Regions from separate parts of the Serratia sp. NA_13 genome, predicted to be linked through region 1. Evidence: predicted binding sites of a transcription regulator. Region 1 holds the regulator's gene; the other holds the start of a gene.

Region 1 (7,934 bases):
CCAGCCGTTGCTGGCAGCTTTGCAGCGCAATCTCGCAAGATTGCAGATACTCCTCCGCCAGCTTTGGCGTCAGCATATAGTGCTCGCGCGCCAGGATAGTCATTGCATTCAGATGCTCGACAATAAACTGGCTGTGCGTCACCCACAGGCGCATATCCGCCAGATAGTTCGATTCAAACCCCGGCTCCTGCATGGCCTGATTCAGCGAGGTGAATAACGCATTGTGCGCCTGATTGACCTGCATACGTGCGTAGGCCAGTGCACTGGGATCTGGCTCTTGCTCTTCCAGCAACAGACGTAATGCCTGCTGATCGTTTTCCAGCGCCTGATGGGCATTCTTGCGCAGTAATCCGCTTTGCCACTGTGGCCACAGCCAGATGGTACTGCCGAACACCAGCACGCAGCCGATCAGCGTGTCGATCAGCCGCGGCACCAGGAAATGTGTGCCGTTGAGGGCCAGCAGTTGCAGGGTGTAGACCGCCGTCACCGTAAAACCAATAACCGCCAATCCGTAGTTTTTACGTGAAACCAGATAGGCCAGCAGCGTAATCACCAGCATCACGCTCAGGGTCTCGGCTTCGGGCAGTTGTAATTGCAGCAGACCGGCGGCGATGACGAGTCCGGCCAGAGTACCGAGCGCACGGTGCTGGATGCGCACCCGGGTGGCATTGTAGCCGTTCTGGCTTACCAGCATGATAGTGAGCAGGATCCAGTAGGGTTTCGGCAGGTTGAACATCATCCCGAGGCTGCTGCCTGCCGCCAGCGTGACGCCTAATCGTGCCGCATTACGCATGGCATTGGATTTGAACGACAGATAACTGACCAGCGCCGGCCAAAACGGCAGGCGGTTTTGATTGGCCATCAGGTCACGCCGGTAGAGTGGATGCTGGGTACGCAGCAGGCGGGCGATGCGGCTGAAGTGGTAGTAGCAGAACTGCCCAACCGGATTCTCCGGGTGCTGTGCCGCCACTTTTTCCAATGCTGTCAGTTCATTGCCCATATTGAAGCGTTGCGAATGTTGGTGGTAGAGAATATCGTGCGCCACCGTGCGCAGCCGATTGGCAATTACCTGCGCATTGCGGCGGATAATGGCTTCGGCCTGGCTCTGTTCTACCAGTTTTTGCACCTCTTCCGGCAGGTGCAGGCTGACGGTGATGTGTTCCTGCAAATCCAGCGCGACCTGGAAGGTGCGTTGCAGGCGCTTTTGTTCGAGATTGCTGGCATGGGGGAGAAAATTAAGTTGTTGATACAGCAAGGTGATCAGATCCATGACCTTTTGCTGGCGCACCAGCAGGGGAGGTAATGCGGTCTGCGGGTCGGTGTGCTGGGTCAACAGCGAATATTTGGCTTCGAAGTAGTCCGCCAGTTCCAGATAGAGCTGATTAAGCGACTCGCGCATCGGCTGTTCTTTCCACAGCTTGAACCAGAACCAGGTAAACAGGCCGTACCAGGCCGTGCCCACGATATATAACACCGGCGCGTGCCAAAGCGGCACCGTACCGGCCATGCTGAGGGAGAAGATGGCGGCAACTAGCGCAGCAGGCAGCAGACGGGCGTGTAGCGGGCTTATTTCACCGTTGACACCGAGCAGCAGCGCCAGGCCGAGCATCAGTATCGGCAGCGGCAACTGCCACAACAGAGCTTGCTGCAGCAACAAACTGCTGAATGCAAACAGTGAACCGCCGACGATCAGGCGTTTAAAGAAGCGTTTATGAGGCGTGTCCAGCCCGGCGATGTTGCAGCAGGCGGGAACCAGGGAAAATAGCAGGCCGTATTGTAGTTGGCCGATCAACAGCCCGAGCAGAACCGGCAGGCACAGCACCAGCGTTTGTCGTAGTGCGTAATTAACTTCCGGATGATAAATCAGTCGGCGCCACATGATGACTAGGGGCATAAAAAAACGGCGCGAATTATCGCGCCGTTTTTTCAGTGATTAACGGGTGCCGTAAACGACAATAGTTTTGCCGTGGGCGGAGATCAGGTTTTGATCTTCCAGCATTTTCAGAATACGACCAACGGTTTCACGTGAGCAACCGACGATCTGACCAATTTCCTGACGGGTAATTTTAATCTGCATACCATCCGGGTGGGTCATGGCATCAGGCTGTTTCGCCAGGTTCAGCAGGGTTTGCGCGATGCGGCCTGTAACGTCCAGGAAAGCAAGGTTACCCACTTTCTCAGAGGTGATCTGCAGACGGTTTGCCATCTGAGCTGACAGGCGCATCAGGATGTCCGGGTTAACCTGAATCAACTGGCGGAATTTCTTGTAGGAAATTTCAGCCACTTCACAGGCGGTTTTCGCCCTAACCCAGGCGCTACGCTCCTGACCTTCTTCAAATAATCCAAGCTCGCCGATGAAATCCCCCTGGTTAAGGTAGGACAGGATCATCTCTTTACCTTCTTCATCCTTAATCAGCACCGCGACGGAGCCTTTGACGATGTAGTAAAGCGTTTCGGCTTTTTCACCTTGGTGAATCAGCGTACTTTTGGATGGATATTTGTGGATATGGCAATGAGACAGGAACCATTCGAGAGTAGGGTCTGTTTGCGGTTTGCCGAGAACCATTCGCTGTTATCCTCTGTTGTTATCGCTGCCTTGTGTCACAGGGGTCAGAGTTCCCTGTAAAACGTGCTGTCGCCGTTGTTTTAATGGTAGCTGGCAGCAGGTTTTGAGGCGTGTCATAAATATACGCTGTCGCTCTAGCATATTAACTTGCCGGGAGAGCTGCAAGCTACATTCTGTTAACATACCGGTAAAGGAGCCTTTCCCTGGGAGTTTCCCTGAAATCAGTGTCCCGGAAAGATTTATTGCGGCTCTGTTTGTAGCACAGAGTGAGGCGGGTGTCTTGTGTTGTCTCGCTTCAGCATGATTAGCATCAGGTTCCGTTGCCAGTTTCTATGCGAAAGCGTAGTCTGATTTTAAGAAATTAACCGGAGTGACCAGCATGCAGGCAAGAGTTAAGTGGGTGGAAGGGTTGACGTTTCTGGGCGAATCCGCGTCTGGCCATCAGGTATTGATGGACGGCAACGCCGGCGATAAAGCGCCCAGTCCGATGGAAATGGTGCTGATGTCGGTGGGAGGATGCAGCGCGATAGATGTGGTGTCGATCCTGCAAAAAGGACGCAACGACGTGCGTGATTGCGAGGTGAAGCTGACCTCTGAAAGGCGCGAAGAAGCGCCACGGTTGTTTACCCATATCAACCTGCATTTCATCGTCACCGGTAAAGATTTAAGTGACAAAATTGTTGAGCGCGCGGTGAATCTTTCCGCCGAGAAGTACTGTTCGGTGTCATTGATGCTGAGCAAGGCCGCCAGCGTGACCCACAGTTTTGAGATCCGCGCGGTGTCCTGATAGATAAAGGGGCGCGGTCCGTTGCCGCGCTCCGGTAAGTTAGCCGATTTTTTTGCCTTCCAGCAGTTGCTGCACCAGCGGCGCCATAATCAACTCCATTGCCAATCCCATTTTGCCGCCCGGCACCACCAGCGTATTGATATGCGAGATAAAAGATCCCTGCAGCATCGCCAGCAGATAAGGGAAATCGATCTGATCCAGGCCGCGGAAGTGGATCACCACAAAGCTCTCGTCCAGCGAGGGGATCGCCTTGGCGGCGAACGGGTTGGAGGTATCTACCGTCGGCACCCGCTGGAAGTTGATATGGGTGCGCGAAAACTGCGGTGTGATGTAGTTGATGTAGTCTTCCATCGAACGCACCACTGAATCCATCACCGCTTCACGGGAGTGGCCACGCTCGCCGGTATCGCGAATTAACTTTTGGATCCATTCCAGGTTAACAATAGGCACCACGCCGACCAGCAAGTCGACATGCTTGGCCACGTCGTTGTGTTCGGTCACTACGCCGCCGTGCAGCCCTTCATAAAACAGCACGTCGGTCGGTGCCGGTAAGGCTTCCCACGGGGTAAAGGTCCCCGGTACCTGGTTATAGGGCACCGCTTCATCGTAGGTGTGCAGATACTTGCGTGAACGACCGGTGCCGTTGGTACCGTACTCGCTAAAGCTTTGTTGCAGCAGGCCAAAATCGTTCGCTTCGGGGCCGAAATAGCTGATATGACGGCCAAGATCGCGCGCTTTGCGGATCGCCGCGTCCATTTCCGGCCGGGTATAGCGGTGGAAACTGTCACCTTCCAGCTCCGCGGCGCGGATGTTCAACTGCTGAAAGATTTTACGGAACGCCACGCTGGTGGTGGTGGTGCCGGCACCGCTGGAGCCGGTCACTGCGATAACGGGATGTTTGGCGGACATGGTGATGGGTCACTCCGTGTTTAATGCGCAGGCGTCAGTTAAAATTTTTGGTCTGTTTGACACCTTTTCGCCAAGGGCAAAATTCCGCGCGTTGGTTTGCAATCCCTCATTGTTACCTGATTTTTTCCGTCAGTCATAGAACCGACAGTCACTAAATTTCTTCTTGCCCGGCACGGAACTGCCCGCGCGGCATGATGTTGATGGTCTCATGCAGTTCTGACCATACCAGTAGCACCTCGCCGTTTTTCAATTGGCGGCGCACGTCTTCCACTTTATGTTCCAGGGAACGTTCATGCTCACCGTAGTCGGTCCCTTCGCGCAGCACAAAGGATTCAATCAGGCTATTGAGGGTCTCGGTTTCCAGTTCTTTCCAGGGGATGATCACTTGATTGTTTCCAGGTAAGGGGCAAGCCAGGATGGAATACGGTATTCCAGCCACATATGGGGTTTTTTCAATGTACCGCCGACAAAACCGACGTGGCCGCCAAACTCGGTCAACTGATATTCAATGTTGTGCGGCAGCGTGGCGGTTTCGGGGATCACTTCGTCGGTCATAAAAGGATCGTCCTTGGCATGGATGATCAACAGCGGCGTTTGGATCGACGGCAGCAGTGGCAGGGCGCTGCAACGGCGGTAATAATCGGTGGCATCGCTAAAGCCATGGATGCGCGAGGTAATCGCATCATCAAAGTCGCGGATCCGACGCAATGCCTTGAGCTGCGGCAGCTTGAGCGGCAGGGTATCAGGATAGTGCAGCAGTTTACGGGTGGCGTTTTGTTTCAACTGGCCGAGCAGGTAGTGCTGATAAACCCGCGAGAAGCCTTGATCCATCCGCCATGAGCAAGGTTCCAGCATCAATGGCGCAGAAACCACCACCGCCGCCTGCAGCAGACTGTCGGCGCCCTGCTGTGCCAGATAACAGGCCAGCATATTGCCGCCGAGTGAGACGCCAACGGCAGCGGTGGGGGCTTCTCCGTAGGTAGTACGCAGCCACTGGAGGAAGAAGCGCGCATCTTCCGTTTCACCGGAATGATAGATGCGTTGCTTGCGGTTCGGCACGCCACTGCAACCGCGAAAATGCATTACCACCCCGAGCCAGCCCTTTTCACGCCAGGCGTTGAGTTGACCATGGGCATAGGGACTGTAGAAACTGCCTTCCAGGCCATGGAACAGCACCACGCGCGGCTTGCCGCCGGCCTGAGCCGGATCTTCGCTCCAGGCGAGATCGACAAAGTCACCGTCGGGCAGTTCCAGCCGTTGCCAGTGGGGTTTCAACTGCACGTGGCGACGCACCAGCCGTGGTAGCAGCGTTTGCAGATGGGGATTACTGGCCCCGCTCAACGGGCGAAAGGATTCATGCATAGCTTGAATTAAATTCTTATTGGCCACTCTTGTGGGATGATTAGTGCGCTGATAGCTTCACTACCCTGAGTTAACAATAATACTGCAAAAAATGACCTGGGTGAGGAGCGCCCGCCTGATGGATGCGAGTTTATTTCTTTCGATGTTAGGTTTTCTGTGGGTTGCCGCGATCACACCTGGCCCCAACAATATGTTACTGACCACTTCCGGTGCCAACTTCGGCTTTATGCGTTCACTGTTGCTGATGATTGGCATCATGCTCGGCATGCAAAGCATTTTGCTGTTGGTGGCGTTCGGCGTCGGCAGCTTGATTCTGGTTTATCCGGCGCTGCATCTGGTGCTGAAAATTCTCGGAAGCCTGTATCTGCTGTGGCTGGCATGGAAAGTGGCTACCGCCGCTTATGAAAAACTTGAAACCGACGTGGCACCGCCCAAACCGATACGGCTGTACCAGGGTTGGCTGCTACAGTTCCTTAATCCCAAGGCCTGGTTGATGGCGCTGGGGGCGGTGGCCAGCTTCAGCCTGGCTGGTGCTCAATACAACTCCTCTATTCTGGCGATCTCACTGGGCATATTCGTGGTGAACATCATTGCCGGCGTGATTTGGCTGGGATTTGGCACGGTGATTGGCCGCCTGCTGCGCAGCAAAAAGGCCTGGATCATTTTTAACGTTTCTATGGGGTTGCTCACCGCGGCCTGTGTGTTACTCATCTGGCATTGAGGAATTGTGAATGGTGGAGAATTACTTCCATATTGCGGCCTTCACCGGTCAAGGGTTTCGTGGCAATCCGGCCGGCGTCTGCCTGCTAAAACAGCCTTTGTCGGCTGCGGAGATGCAGGCCATCGCCAATGAACTGAACCTGCCGGAAACCAGTTTTGTCTGGGACGATGGCGATATGTCGGCCATCCGTTGGTTCACGCCCCAGCGAGAAGTCGATTTGTGCGGTCACGGCACGCTGGCGGCGGCACACGTGATGTTCAGCGTGGTGAACCCGGCGCTGCAGGATATTCGTTTCCGCTCGGCGAGCGGCGACCTGTACGTCAAACGCGACGCCGAAGATGGCGAACGCATGGTCCTGGATTTCCCGTCCCGGCCACCGCAGAAGGTTGTGGAACCTGAAGGGTTGGCGGCGCTGCTGGGCGCTCATCCGCAGGAAGTGTGGCAGGCCAATGCGCTGTTGGTAGTGTTGGAAAACGAAGCGCAGGTCAGGGCATTGCAGCCGGATATCCCGGCACTGATTGCCTTGGTCGGCCGGGCAGTGATTGTCAGCGCTCCGGGTGAGGCGGCGGATTTTGTCTCGCGCTATTTTACCCTCGACGGCGGCGAAGACCCGGTGACCGGATCCGCACACTGCACGCTGATGCCATACTGGAGCGCACGTCTTGGTCGCCATCAGTTGCACGCACTGCAGATTTCGGCGCGCGGTGGAGAGTTGTTCTGTGAGCTGAAGGGCGATCGCACCTTGATTGGTGGCTATGCGCACACGTTTTTGCGTGGGGAATTGAGCCTGTAATCAGGCTGAGCCACGCTCAACCAGCCGCCACTTAAGCATTTCATTGCGCGGCGGTTGTTGCGGATTTTTGATTTTTTCCAGCAGTAACTGCACGCTGCGCACGCCGAACTGGTGCATCGGTTGTTCGACGGTGGTTAGCGGTGGCGTGGTGACGGCACCGAATGGCACGCCGTCAAAGCCCATTACCGCGACATCTTCGGGAATGCGCAATTCCTGTTGGTGCAGGGTGCTCATCGCTCCACCGGCGATCACGTCGGAGATGGTGAATACCGCATCCGGCCGCGGCTCGGTATCCAGCAGGCGACCCATGGCCAACGCACCGGCGGCATATTCCAGCCCCTCGACGTATTCCACCTGACAATAGTCGAACCCGGCTTCGGCCAGCGCCTGTCGATAACCTTGCTCTCGCTGCTGCGAGTAGAGATAACGCATGTCGCTGTTGATCAGGGCAATACGTCGTCGGCCCCGTGCAACTAAATAACGCACGCCGGCCATCGCCGCCTGATGGTTGTCAATGGTGACTGAAGAGGCGCGAAACTCGGGATCGCCTTCACCGCATTGTACCCAGGGGAAATCGCCAATCATTGCGGTCAGGCCGGGCAGGCAACTGACGGCGTCCATGGTAATCACGCCGTCGACCACTTTACCGCTCAGCAGGCTGAGATAGGCGGACTCCCGGGTTGGATTGGATTCGGAGTTGCACAGTAAAATGTGGTAGCCGTGGCGTTCGGCTTCTTCTTCGATCCCGCGTACTACCAGGGAACAAAAAGGATTGGTGATACTGGAAACCAACACC
Region 2 (7,934 bases), on a different contig from region 1:
ATCTGGCTGATGGGCAGCAATGATTGCCTCTCTGGTGTACTGCAAGAGGATTACGGAAGAGAGCAAGACAAGGTATCCTCGGGTAAAACGTCTCACTGAGGATGCAGGGTTGGGATACAGAATACCCATCACGCTCGGCAATATCGAACCGCTGGCGTATAAACCTTACCGGCCTGGTAAAATGGCGCTGGTATGTGAAGGGGGCGGGCAGCGCGGCATTTTTACTGCCGGCGTGCTGGACGAATTCCAGCGTGCCCGTTTTAATCCTTTTGATCTGATGATCGGCACTTCTGCCGGCGCGCAAAACCTCTCGGCTTTTATTTGTGGCCAGATGGGCTACGCGCGACGGGTGATCACCCGCTACACCACTTCCGCTGAATTCTTTAACCCGTTGCGCTTTGTGCGCGGCGGGCATCTTATCGATCTCGACTGGCTGCTCGATACCACTACCCAACAGCTACCGCTGGCGATGGACGTTGCGGAAAAAAGCCTGATTGATGGCCGTGAATTCCTGATGTGTGCCTGCCGCAGTGATGACTTCGAACCGACCTACCTGCCCGCGCAACGCGAAAGCTGGCTGCCGGCCATCAAAGCATCCAGCGCCATCCCCGGTTTTTATCGCATGGGCGTGGAGTTGGACGGCGTCAGCTATCAGGATGGCGGCATCAGCGATGCGATCCCGGTTGAAGAAGCCTATCGCCGTGGCGCGGATACCATCGTGGTGATCCGCACCGTGCCGTCGCAGATGTACTACACGCCGCAGTGGATGAAACGCATGGAGCACTGGCTGAGCGAAAGCAGCCTGCAGCAGATGGTGCGCATCCTGCAACACCACGAGCAAAGTTACCACCGCATCCAGCAGTTTATTGAGAAGCCGCCCGGCAAGCTGCGCATCTTCGAGATTTTCCCGCCGAAACCGTTAGCCAGTAATGCTCTGGGGAGTCGTGTCACGTCGCTCAATCAGGACTATCACCTGGGCCGTAAGTGCGGGCGCTACTTCCTGGCGACCGTTGGCCACTGGCTGGTAGAGCAGGACAAACTGGACGGCATGAAGGTGAAAAAGGCGCTGTCACGCCGTTTGATCCAACCGGAAAACGTGATCATGCCTTCACCGATCATTACCGACATCAGCCATCCGCGTGATCTTGCCAATCCGTCGGAAGCCAAGTTGGCGGCGATGGACATTATTTTGCCGGGCGAAGTACCACCGGGCGAGGGGGGCCTGCTGTGATGCACGACTTCACCGACACCCACTGCCATTTCGATTTCCCACCCTTTAGCGATCATGAGCCTGAAAGCCTGGCACTGGCGGAGCAAGCGGGTGTGCGAAGGATTATCGTACCTACGGTGACCGCCGATCGTTTTGTGCGGGTGTTAAAGCTGGCACGCGATTATCCACCGCTGTTTGCCGCCCTGGGGCTACACCCGCTGTATATTGCCAAGCACCATGAACCGGAGCTGGAGCAACTGGCAGAATTCCTGGCCAGCCAACCGCCGAAGCTGGTGGCGGTGGGGGAGATTGGCCTCGATCTGTATATGGCAAACCCGCAGTTCGAACGGCAACAGCGGGTGTTAACCGCGCAATTGAAGCTGGCAAAGCAATATGATTTGCCGGTGATCCTGCATTCGCGCCGCAGTCACGATCAACTGGCGGCAATGCTGCGTCGCACCGAAGTGCCGCGGCGTGGTGTAGTACATGGCTTTGCCGGCAGCCTGTCGCAGGCGCAGGCGTTTATTCGCTTGGGGTATTATATTGGCGTAGGGGGCACCATCAGCTATGAGCGGGCGCAGAAAACCCGCAATGTGATGGCCCAACTGCCACTGACCTCGCTGTTATTGGAAACCGATGCGCCTGATATGCCGCTGGCCGGTTACCAGGGCCAACCCAACCGCCCCGAGCGCGCGGTGGAAGTGTTCCATGCGCTGTGCCAACTGCGCTGTGAATCCCCGGATGAGATTGCCGCCCATCTGCAACACAACACTCACGCCTTATTTACTCTCTGAGCGTTAAAATGCGACTTAAACGTGATGAATGTCACGTTATAAGATTTTCATTTGCTTCCTGTTGTATACATTTGTGACATAAATCGGTGCGGGTATCCTCTCGCTCCGTATAATCGCACCCCGAAATCACTCATAAGCAACCCTCGCGGTACAACCGGACAGGGATGCATTTCTTTTTTTTCGCAACAGGGATATTTTTCATGCAACTCATCATGAGCCTGGTCGGCATGGCGGTGCTGATCGCCATCGCCGTGCTGCTCTCCAGCAACCGCCGCGCGATTAAGTTCCGCACCGTTGGCTGGGCATTCGTTCTTCAGGTCGCCATCGGTGCGCTGGTGCTGTATGTCCCGGTGGGCCGCGCCATTCTTGGCGGTATGTCGGCGGGCGTGGCTAACGTGATTGCCTACGGTAATCAGGGGATCTCATTTATCTTCGGCGGTCTGGTTTCCGACAAGATGTTTGAAGTCTTTGGCGGCGGCGGCTTCGTTTTTGCGCTGCGCGTCCTGCCGGTGATCGTGTTCTTCTCCTCGCTGATTGCGGTGCTTTACTACCTCGGTATCATGCAGCTGGTGATCCGCGTGCTGGGCGGCGGCGTGCAAAAATTGCTGGGTACCTCGCGGACGGAATCACTATCGGCTACCGCCAATATCTTTGTTGGCCAGACCGAAGCTCCGCTGGTGGTGCGCCCGTATATCGCCACCATGACCCAGTCTGAACTGTTTACCGTGATGTGTGGCGGCCTGGCCTCGGTGGCCGGTTCGGTGCTGGCAGGCTATGCCCAGATGGGCGTACCGCTGGAATACTTGATTGCCGCTTCGTTCATGGCCGCACCGGGTGGCCTGCTGTTTGCCAAGTTGATGGTGCCGGAAACCGAAAAAACCCACGACAAGGACGATGCGACGAAGTTGATCGCGGAAGAAGACCGCCCGGCCAACGTGATCGACGCAGCGGCTTCCGGTGCAGCTTCCGGTATGCAGTTGGCGCTGAACGTTGGCGCAATGCTGTTGGCGTTTATCGCGTTGATCGCCCTGTTGAACGGTATTCTCGGCGGTATCGGCGGTTGGTTCGACTATCCGCAATTGTCGCTGGAGCTGATCCTGGGCTGGGTGTTCTCACCGATAGCCTTCCTGATCGGCGTGCCCTGGCATGAAGCGATGACCGCCGGCTCGTTTATCGGCCAGAAAATTATCGTGAATGAATTTGTTGCCTACATGAACTTTGGCGCTTACCTACGTCCGGACGACGTGGTGGCGGCAGAGGGGCTGCAGGTGCTTTCAACCCATACCAAGGCGCTCATCTCCTTTGCCCTGTGCGGCTTCGCCAACCTGTCATCGGTGGCGATCCTGCTCGGTGGTCTGGGCAGCATGGCACCGAATCGCCGTCACGACATCGCACGCTTCGGTCTGAAAGCCGTGGCAGCGGGGACGCTCTCCAACCTGATGAGCGCAACCATCGCCGGGTTCTTCCTGGCGCTGTAAGCCCGGACTGTCCTGCATAGGGCAACAGGCTCTATTGCAGGACAGCGCCTATACTTCTAGCACGGGCACAGGATGTTGTGCCCGTAGCCCGTTGGCAAACACCCGAAAAACGTGGTTTTCGGGTGTTTGGGGTAAATCAGAAGACATAATCCTTTGTTTCTATCGGGCCCCGGATCAGGACTTTTAACCGCAAAGGACTTTGTCAGTAATCTGACGGGCACAGGATGTTGTGCTCGCTGTCTTTGCCCGTTTCTTTAGCGAATTTGTGAACGATATCGCGTTATTTTGTGATGTTCTTCACATATAATTCCTGTCTGTTACAGAGTTATTTCATATAGTGTGACTGTGATGGCGAATTGCCCCAGGCGATCGTGTTCAAATAGCTATTACTGACCCTGCGCGATGCGGAGGGTATGTGCGGTGAGAAGGATCTCAGTTGCCGATGGGGGAACCCGTTCCCCAGCGCTATCTTCAAGGAACCAAGTCCGCTCGCCAACACTCAGGTTCTCAGTTGGAGAGTTTTATGACCGAATTAACCGCAGCAGCGCAACGTGCGCTGACCTTAATGGATTTAACCACGCTGAACGATGATGACACCGATGAGAAAGTCATCGCGCTGTGTCGTCAGGCGAACAGCCCGGCCGGACATACCGCGGCCATCTGCATTTACCCGCGTTTTATCCCGGCGGCGCGCAAGGCCCTGCGTGAGCAGGGGACGCCAGACATCCGCATTGCGACCGTCACCAACTTCCCGCATGGCAACGATGATATCGAGATTGCGCTGGCGGAAACCCGTGCGGCTATCGCTTACGGTGCCGATGAAGTGGACGTGGTGTTCCCTTATCGCGCACTGATCGCCGGTAATGAGCAGGTCGGTTTTGAGCTGGTGAAACAGTGCAAGCAGGCCTGTCTGGCCGCCAACGTGCTACTGAAAGTGATCATCGAAACCGGTGAGCTCAAGCAGGCCAATCTGATCCGCAAGGCTTCGGAAATTGCCATCAATGCCGGCGCGGACTTTATCAAGACCTCAACCGGTAAAGTGCCGGTCAACGCGACGCTGGAAAGCGCCGAGCTGATGATGTCGGTGATCCGCGATCTGGGCGTCGCCAAGACGGTGGGTTTCAAGCCGGCCGGCGGTGTGCGTACGGCGGAAGACGCACTGCATTACCTGCAACTTGCCGATCGTATTCTGGGTGAGGGCTGGGCTGACGCGCGTCATTTCCGCTTCGGGGCTTCCAGCCTGTTAGCCAGCCTGTTGGCGACGCTGGGCTACGGTGCCGAGCCATCTGGCAGCGGTTACTGATCGATTCCGTCGGCAAGGCGTGAAATGGCGCCTGCCCGCACTCTACATTAGCTAAAACAGGGGGATGCCTTGTTCCTGGCGCAAGAAATTATTCGTAAAAAACGTGACGGTCAGCCGTTGAGCGAAGCGGAAATCCGCTTTTTCATCAATGGGATCCGTGACAATGTGGTTTCCGAAGGGCAGATCGCAGCCCTGGCGATGACCATCTACTTCCACGACATGACCATGCCGGAGCGCGTGGCGCTCACCATGGCGATGCGTGATTCCGGCACCGTGCTGGACTGGAAAAGTCTGTCGCTGAACGGCCCGTTGGTCGACAAGCATTCTACCGGCGGTGTGGGCGACGTGACTTCGCTGATGCTCGGCCCAATGGTGGCGGCTTGCGGTGGTTATGTGCCGATGATTTCCGGCCGTGGCCTGGGGCATACCGGCGGTACGCTGGACAAGCTGGAGGCGATCCCGGGCTTTAATATTTTCCCGGACGACAATGCCTTCCGTAAAATCATCCAGGACGTCGGCGTGGCGATTATCGGCCAGACCAGTTCGCTGGCACCGGCGGACAAGCGTTTCTACGCGACCCGTGATATCACCGCCACGGTGGATTCTATCCCGCTGATCACCGCCTCGATTCTGGCGAAAAAGCTGGCCGAAGGGCTGGATGCGTTAGTGATGGATGTGAAGGTCGGTTCCGGCGCCTTTATGCCAACCTACGCATTGTCGGCCGATCTGGCACAGGCGATTGTCGGTGTGGCTAACGGAGCAGGCTGCAAAACTACCGCACTGCTGACTGACATGAACCAGGTACTGGCTTCCAGCGCCGGTAATGCGGTCGAAGTTCGTGAAGCGGTGCGTTTCCTGACCGGTGAATACCGTAACCCACGCCTGCTGGAAGTGACGATGGCACTGTGCGTGGAAATGCTGCTGTCCGGCGGCCTGGCGAAAGATGATGCCGATGCGCGTGCCAAGCTGCAGGCGGTGCTGGACAATGGTAAAGCGGCGGAAGTGTTTGGTCGCATGGTGGCGGCGCAACAGGGCCCGATCGATTTCGTCGAGCGCTACGACAGCTACCTGCCGGCCGCCACCCTGAGTAAACCGGTTTACGCCGAAAAACAGGGTATCATCAGTGCGATGGATACCCGTGCGCTGGGCATGGCGGTGGTATCGCTGGGCGGTGGTCGCCGTCGTGCGACCGATAATATCGACTACAGCGTCGGCCTGACCGGCATGGCGCGTTTGGGCGATAAAGTCGATACCCAGCAGCCGCTGGCGGTGATCCATGCCAACGACGAAGAAAGCTGGCAGCAGGCGGCCGAAGCGGTACGCAGTGCGATGGTGCTGAGCGACAAGGCGCCGGAAGCGACGCCAGTGGTTTACAAGCGCATCACTAAAGAGTGATTCCCTTCGTCTTTCAAGCTGTAGCGTTGTTGGCTGCACGCGCGCACCCCAGTCACTTACTTGAGTAAGCTCCTGGGGATACACGCGCTAGCCGCCTAGCTACAACTCGAAATCCATTGGGTATAAATTTAGAGAATTAAGGGCGATTGCAGTTTTGCAGCCGCAATAGCGTGAGAACACGCAGGAGAGTACAGATGAAACGCACATTTATTATGGTTCTAGACTCATTCGGTATTGGCGCAAGTGAAGATGCGGCGAAATTTGGCGATCAGGGCTCCGATACTTTGGGCCATATTGCCGAGGTTTGCGCGCGCGGTGAAGCCAACGTTGGCCGTCAGGGCCCGTTGACCCTGCCTAACCTGAGCCGTCTGGGCCTGGGCAAAGCGGCGGAAGAGTCCACCGGTACCTTCCCGCAGGGGTTGGATCGCAATGCAGACATCATTGGCGCCTATGCTCACGCCAGCGAACTCTCCTCCGGTAAGGATACGCCGTCAGGCCACTGGGAAATTGCCGGTGTGCCGGTGTTGTTCGACTGGGGCTATTTCAGCGACGAGCACAACAGCTTCCCGCAGGAGCTGCTGGACAAGCTGGTTGAGCGCGCCAATCTGCCGGGTTACCTCGGCAACTGCCACTCTTCCGGCACCGTGATCCTTGACCAGTTGGGCGAAGAGCACATGAAAACCGGCAAGCCGATTTTCTACACCTCTGCCGACTCGGTCTTCCAGATTGCCTGTCACGAAGAGACCTTCGGCCTGGACCGTCTGTATGAGCTGTGTGAAATCGCCCGTGAAGAACTGACCGAAGGCGGTTATAACATTGGCCGCGTGATCGCGCGTCCATTCCTGGGCGACAAGCCGGGCAATTTCCAGCGTACCGGCAACCGTCATGACCTGGCAGTAGAGCCACCGGCGCCAACCGTGCTGAAAAAGCTGGTGGACGAGAAGGGCGGCGAAGTGGTGTCTATCGGTAAAATCGCCGACATTTACGCTAACGTGGGCATCACCAAAAAGGTCAAAGCGACCGGTATCGACGCGCTGTTCGACGCCACCCTGCTTGAAATGGAAAAAGCCGGCGACAACACCATTGTGTTCACCAACTTCGTTGATTTTGACTCCTCTTACGGCCACCGCCGTGACGTTGCAGGCTATGCCGCCGCGCTGGAGCTGTTCGACCGCCGCCTGCCGGAACTGCTGAAACTGGTTAAAGATGAAGACATCATTATCTTCACCGCTGACCACGGCTGTGACCCAACCTGGCCGGGCACCGACCACACCCGCGAACACATTCCGGTGTTGATTTACGGCCCGAAAGTAAAACCAGGCTCGCTGGGTCACCGTGAAACTTTCGCCGACATCGGCCAGACTGTTGCCAGCTATTTTGGCGTGTCGCCGATGGATTATGGCAAATCCATGCTCTAAGCCCCGTATTTCAAGCCGCAGCGTTGTTGCTACGCGCCTAGCTGCAACTCGAAATTCAAGGCTTAGATGTTTGATGTTTTTATTAAATATGATTTCTGAAGGAAGACAATTATGGCTACGCCGCATATTAATGCTGAAATGGGTGATTTCGCTGACGTAGTACTGATGCCGGGCGATCCGCTGCGTGCAAAATACATCGCGGAAACTTTCCTGGAAGGCGCGGTGGAAGTGAACAACGTGCGTGGCATGCTGGGCTTCACCGGGACTTACAAAGGCCGCAAAATTTCCGTAATGGGTCACGGTATGGGTATCCCGTCCTGCTCCATTTATGCGCGC

The links. The regulator CRP, encoded in region 1, controls carbon source genes, mostly activating them, when cyclic AMP is high. The targets are predictions, from matches to a motif close to ATGTGANNNNNNTCACAT.
Region 2: a site for CRP is predicted at 3,768-3,785, ahead of deoC (deoxyribose-phosphate aldolase). Genes of this name have one in related genera too.

Annotation. Positions count from the first base shown of each region.
Region 1 covers NZ_JBQZFV010000018.1:73,349-81,282, forward strand. Annotated here, with positions in the region: gene ACUTSU_RS20180 (YccS/YhfK family putative transporter) at 1-1,879, opposite strand, end outside; gene crp (cAMP-activated global transcriptional regulator CRP) at 1,934-2,566, opposite strand; gene ACUTSU_RS20190 (OsmC family protein) at 2,946-3,353, shown strand; gene ACUTSU_RS20195 (phosphoribulokinase) at 3,393-4,262, opposite strand; gene ACUTSU_RS20200 (YheU family protein) at 4,414-4,647, opposite strand; gene ACUTSU_RS20205 (hydrolase) at 4,644-5,624, opposite strand; gene ACUTSU_RS20210 (LysE family translocator) at 5,743-6,345, shown strand; gene ACUTSU_RS20215 (PhzF family phenazine biosynthesis protein) at 6,356-7,138, shown strand; gene ACUTSU_RS20220 (LacI family DNA-binding transcriptional regulator) at 7,139-7,934, opposite strand, start outside.
Region 2 covers NZ_JBQZFV010000006.1:112,846-120,779, forward strand. Annotated here, with positions in the region: gene ACUTSU_RS11475 (CsbD family protein) at 1-99, shown strand, start outside; gene ACUTSU_RS11480 (patatin-like phospholipase family protein) at 110-1,231, shown strand; gene ACUTSU_RS11485 (TatD family hydrolase) at 1,228-2,004, shown strand; gene ACUTSU_RS11490 (NupC/NupG family nucleoside CNT transporter) at 2,205-3,482, shown strand; gene deoC (deoxyribose-phosphate aldolase) at 4,006-4,785, shown strand; gene deoA (thymidine phosphorylase) at 4,855-6,180, shown strand; gene deoB (phosphopentomutase) at 6,375-7,598, shown strand; gene deoD (purine-nucleoside phosphorylase) at 7,710-7,934, shown strand, end outside.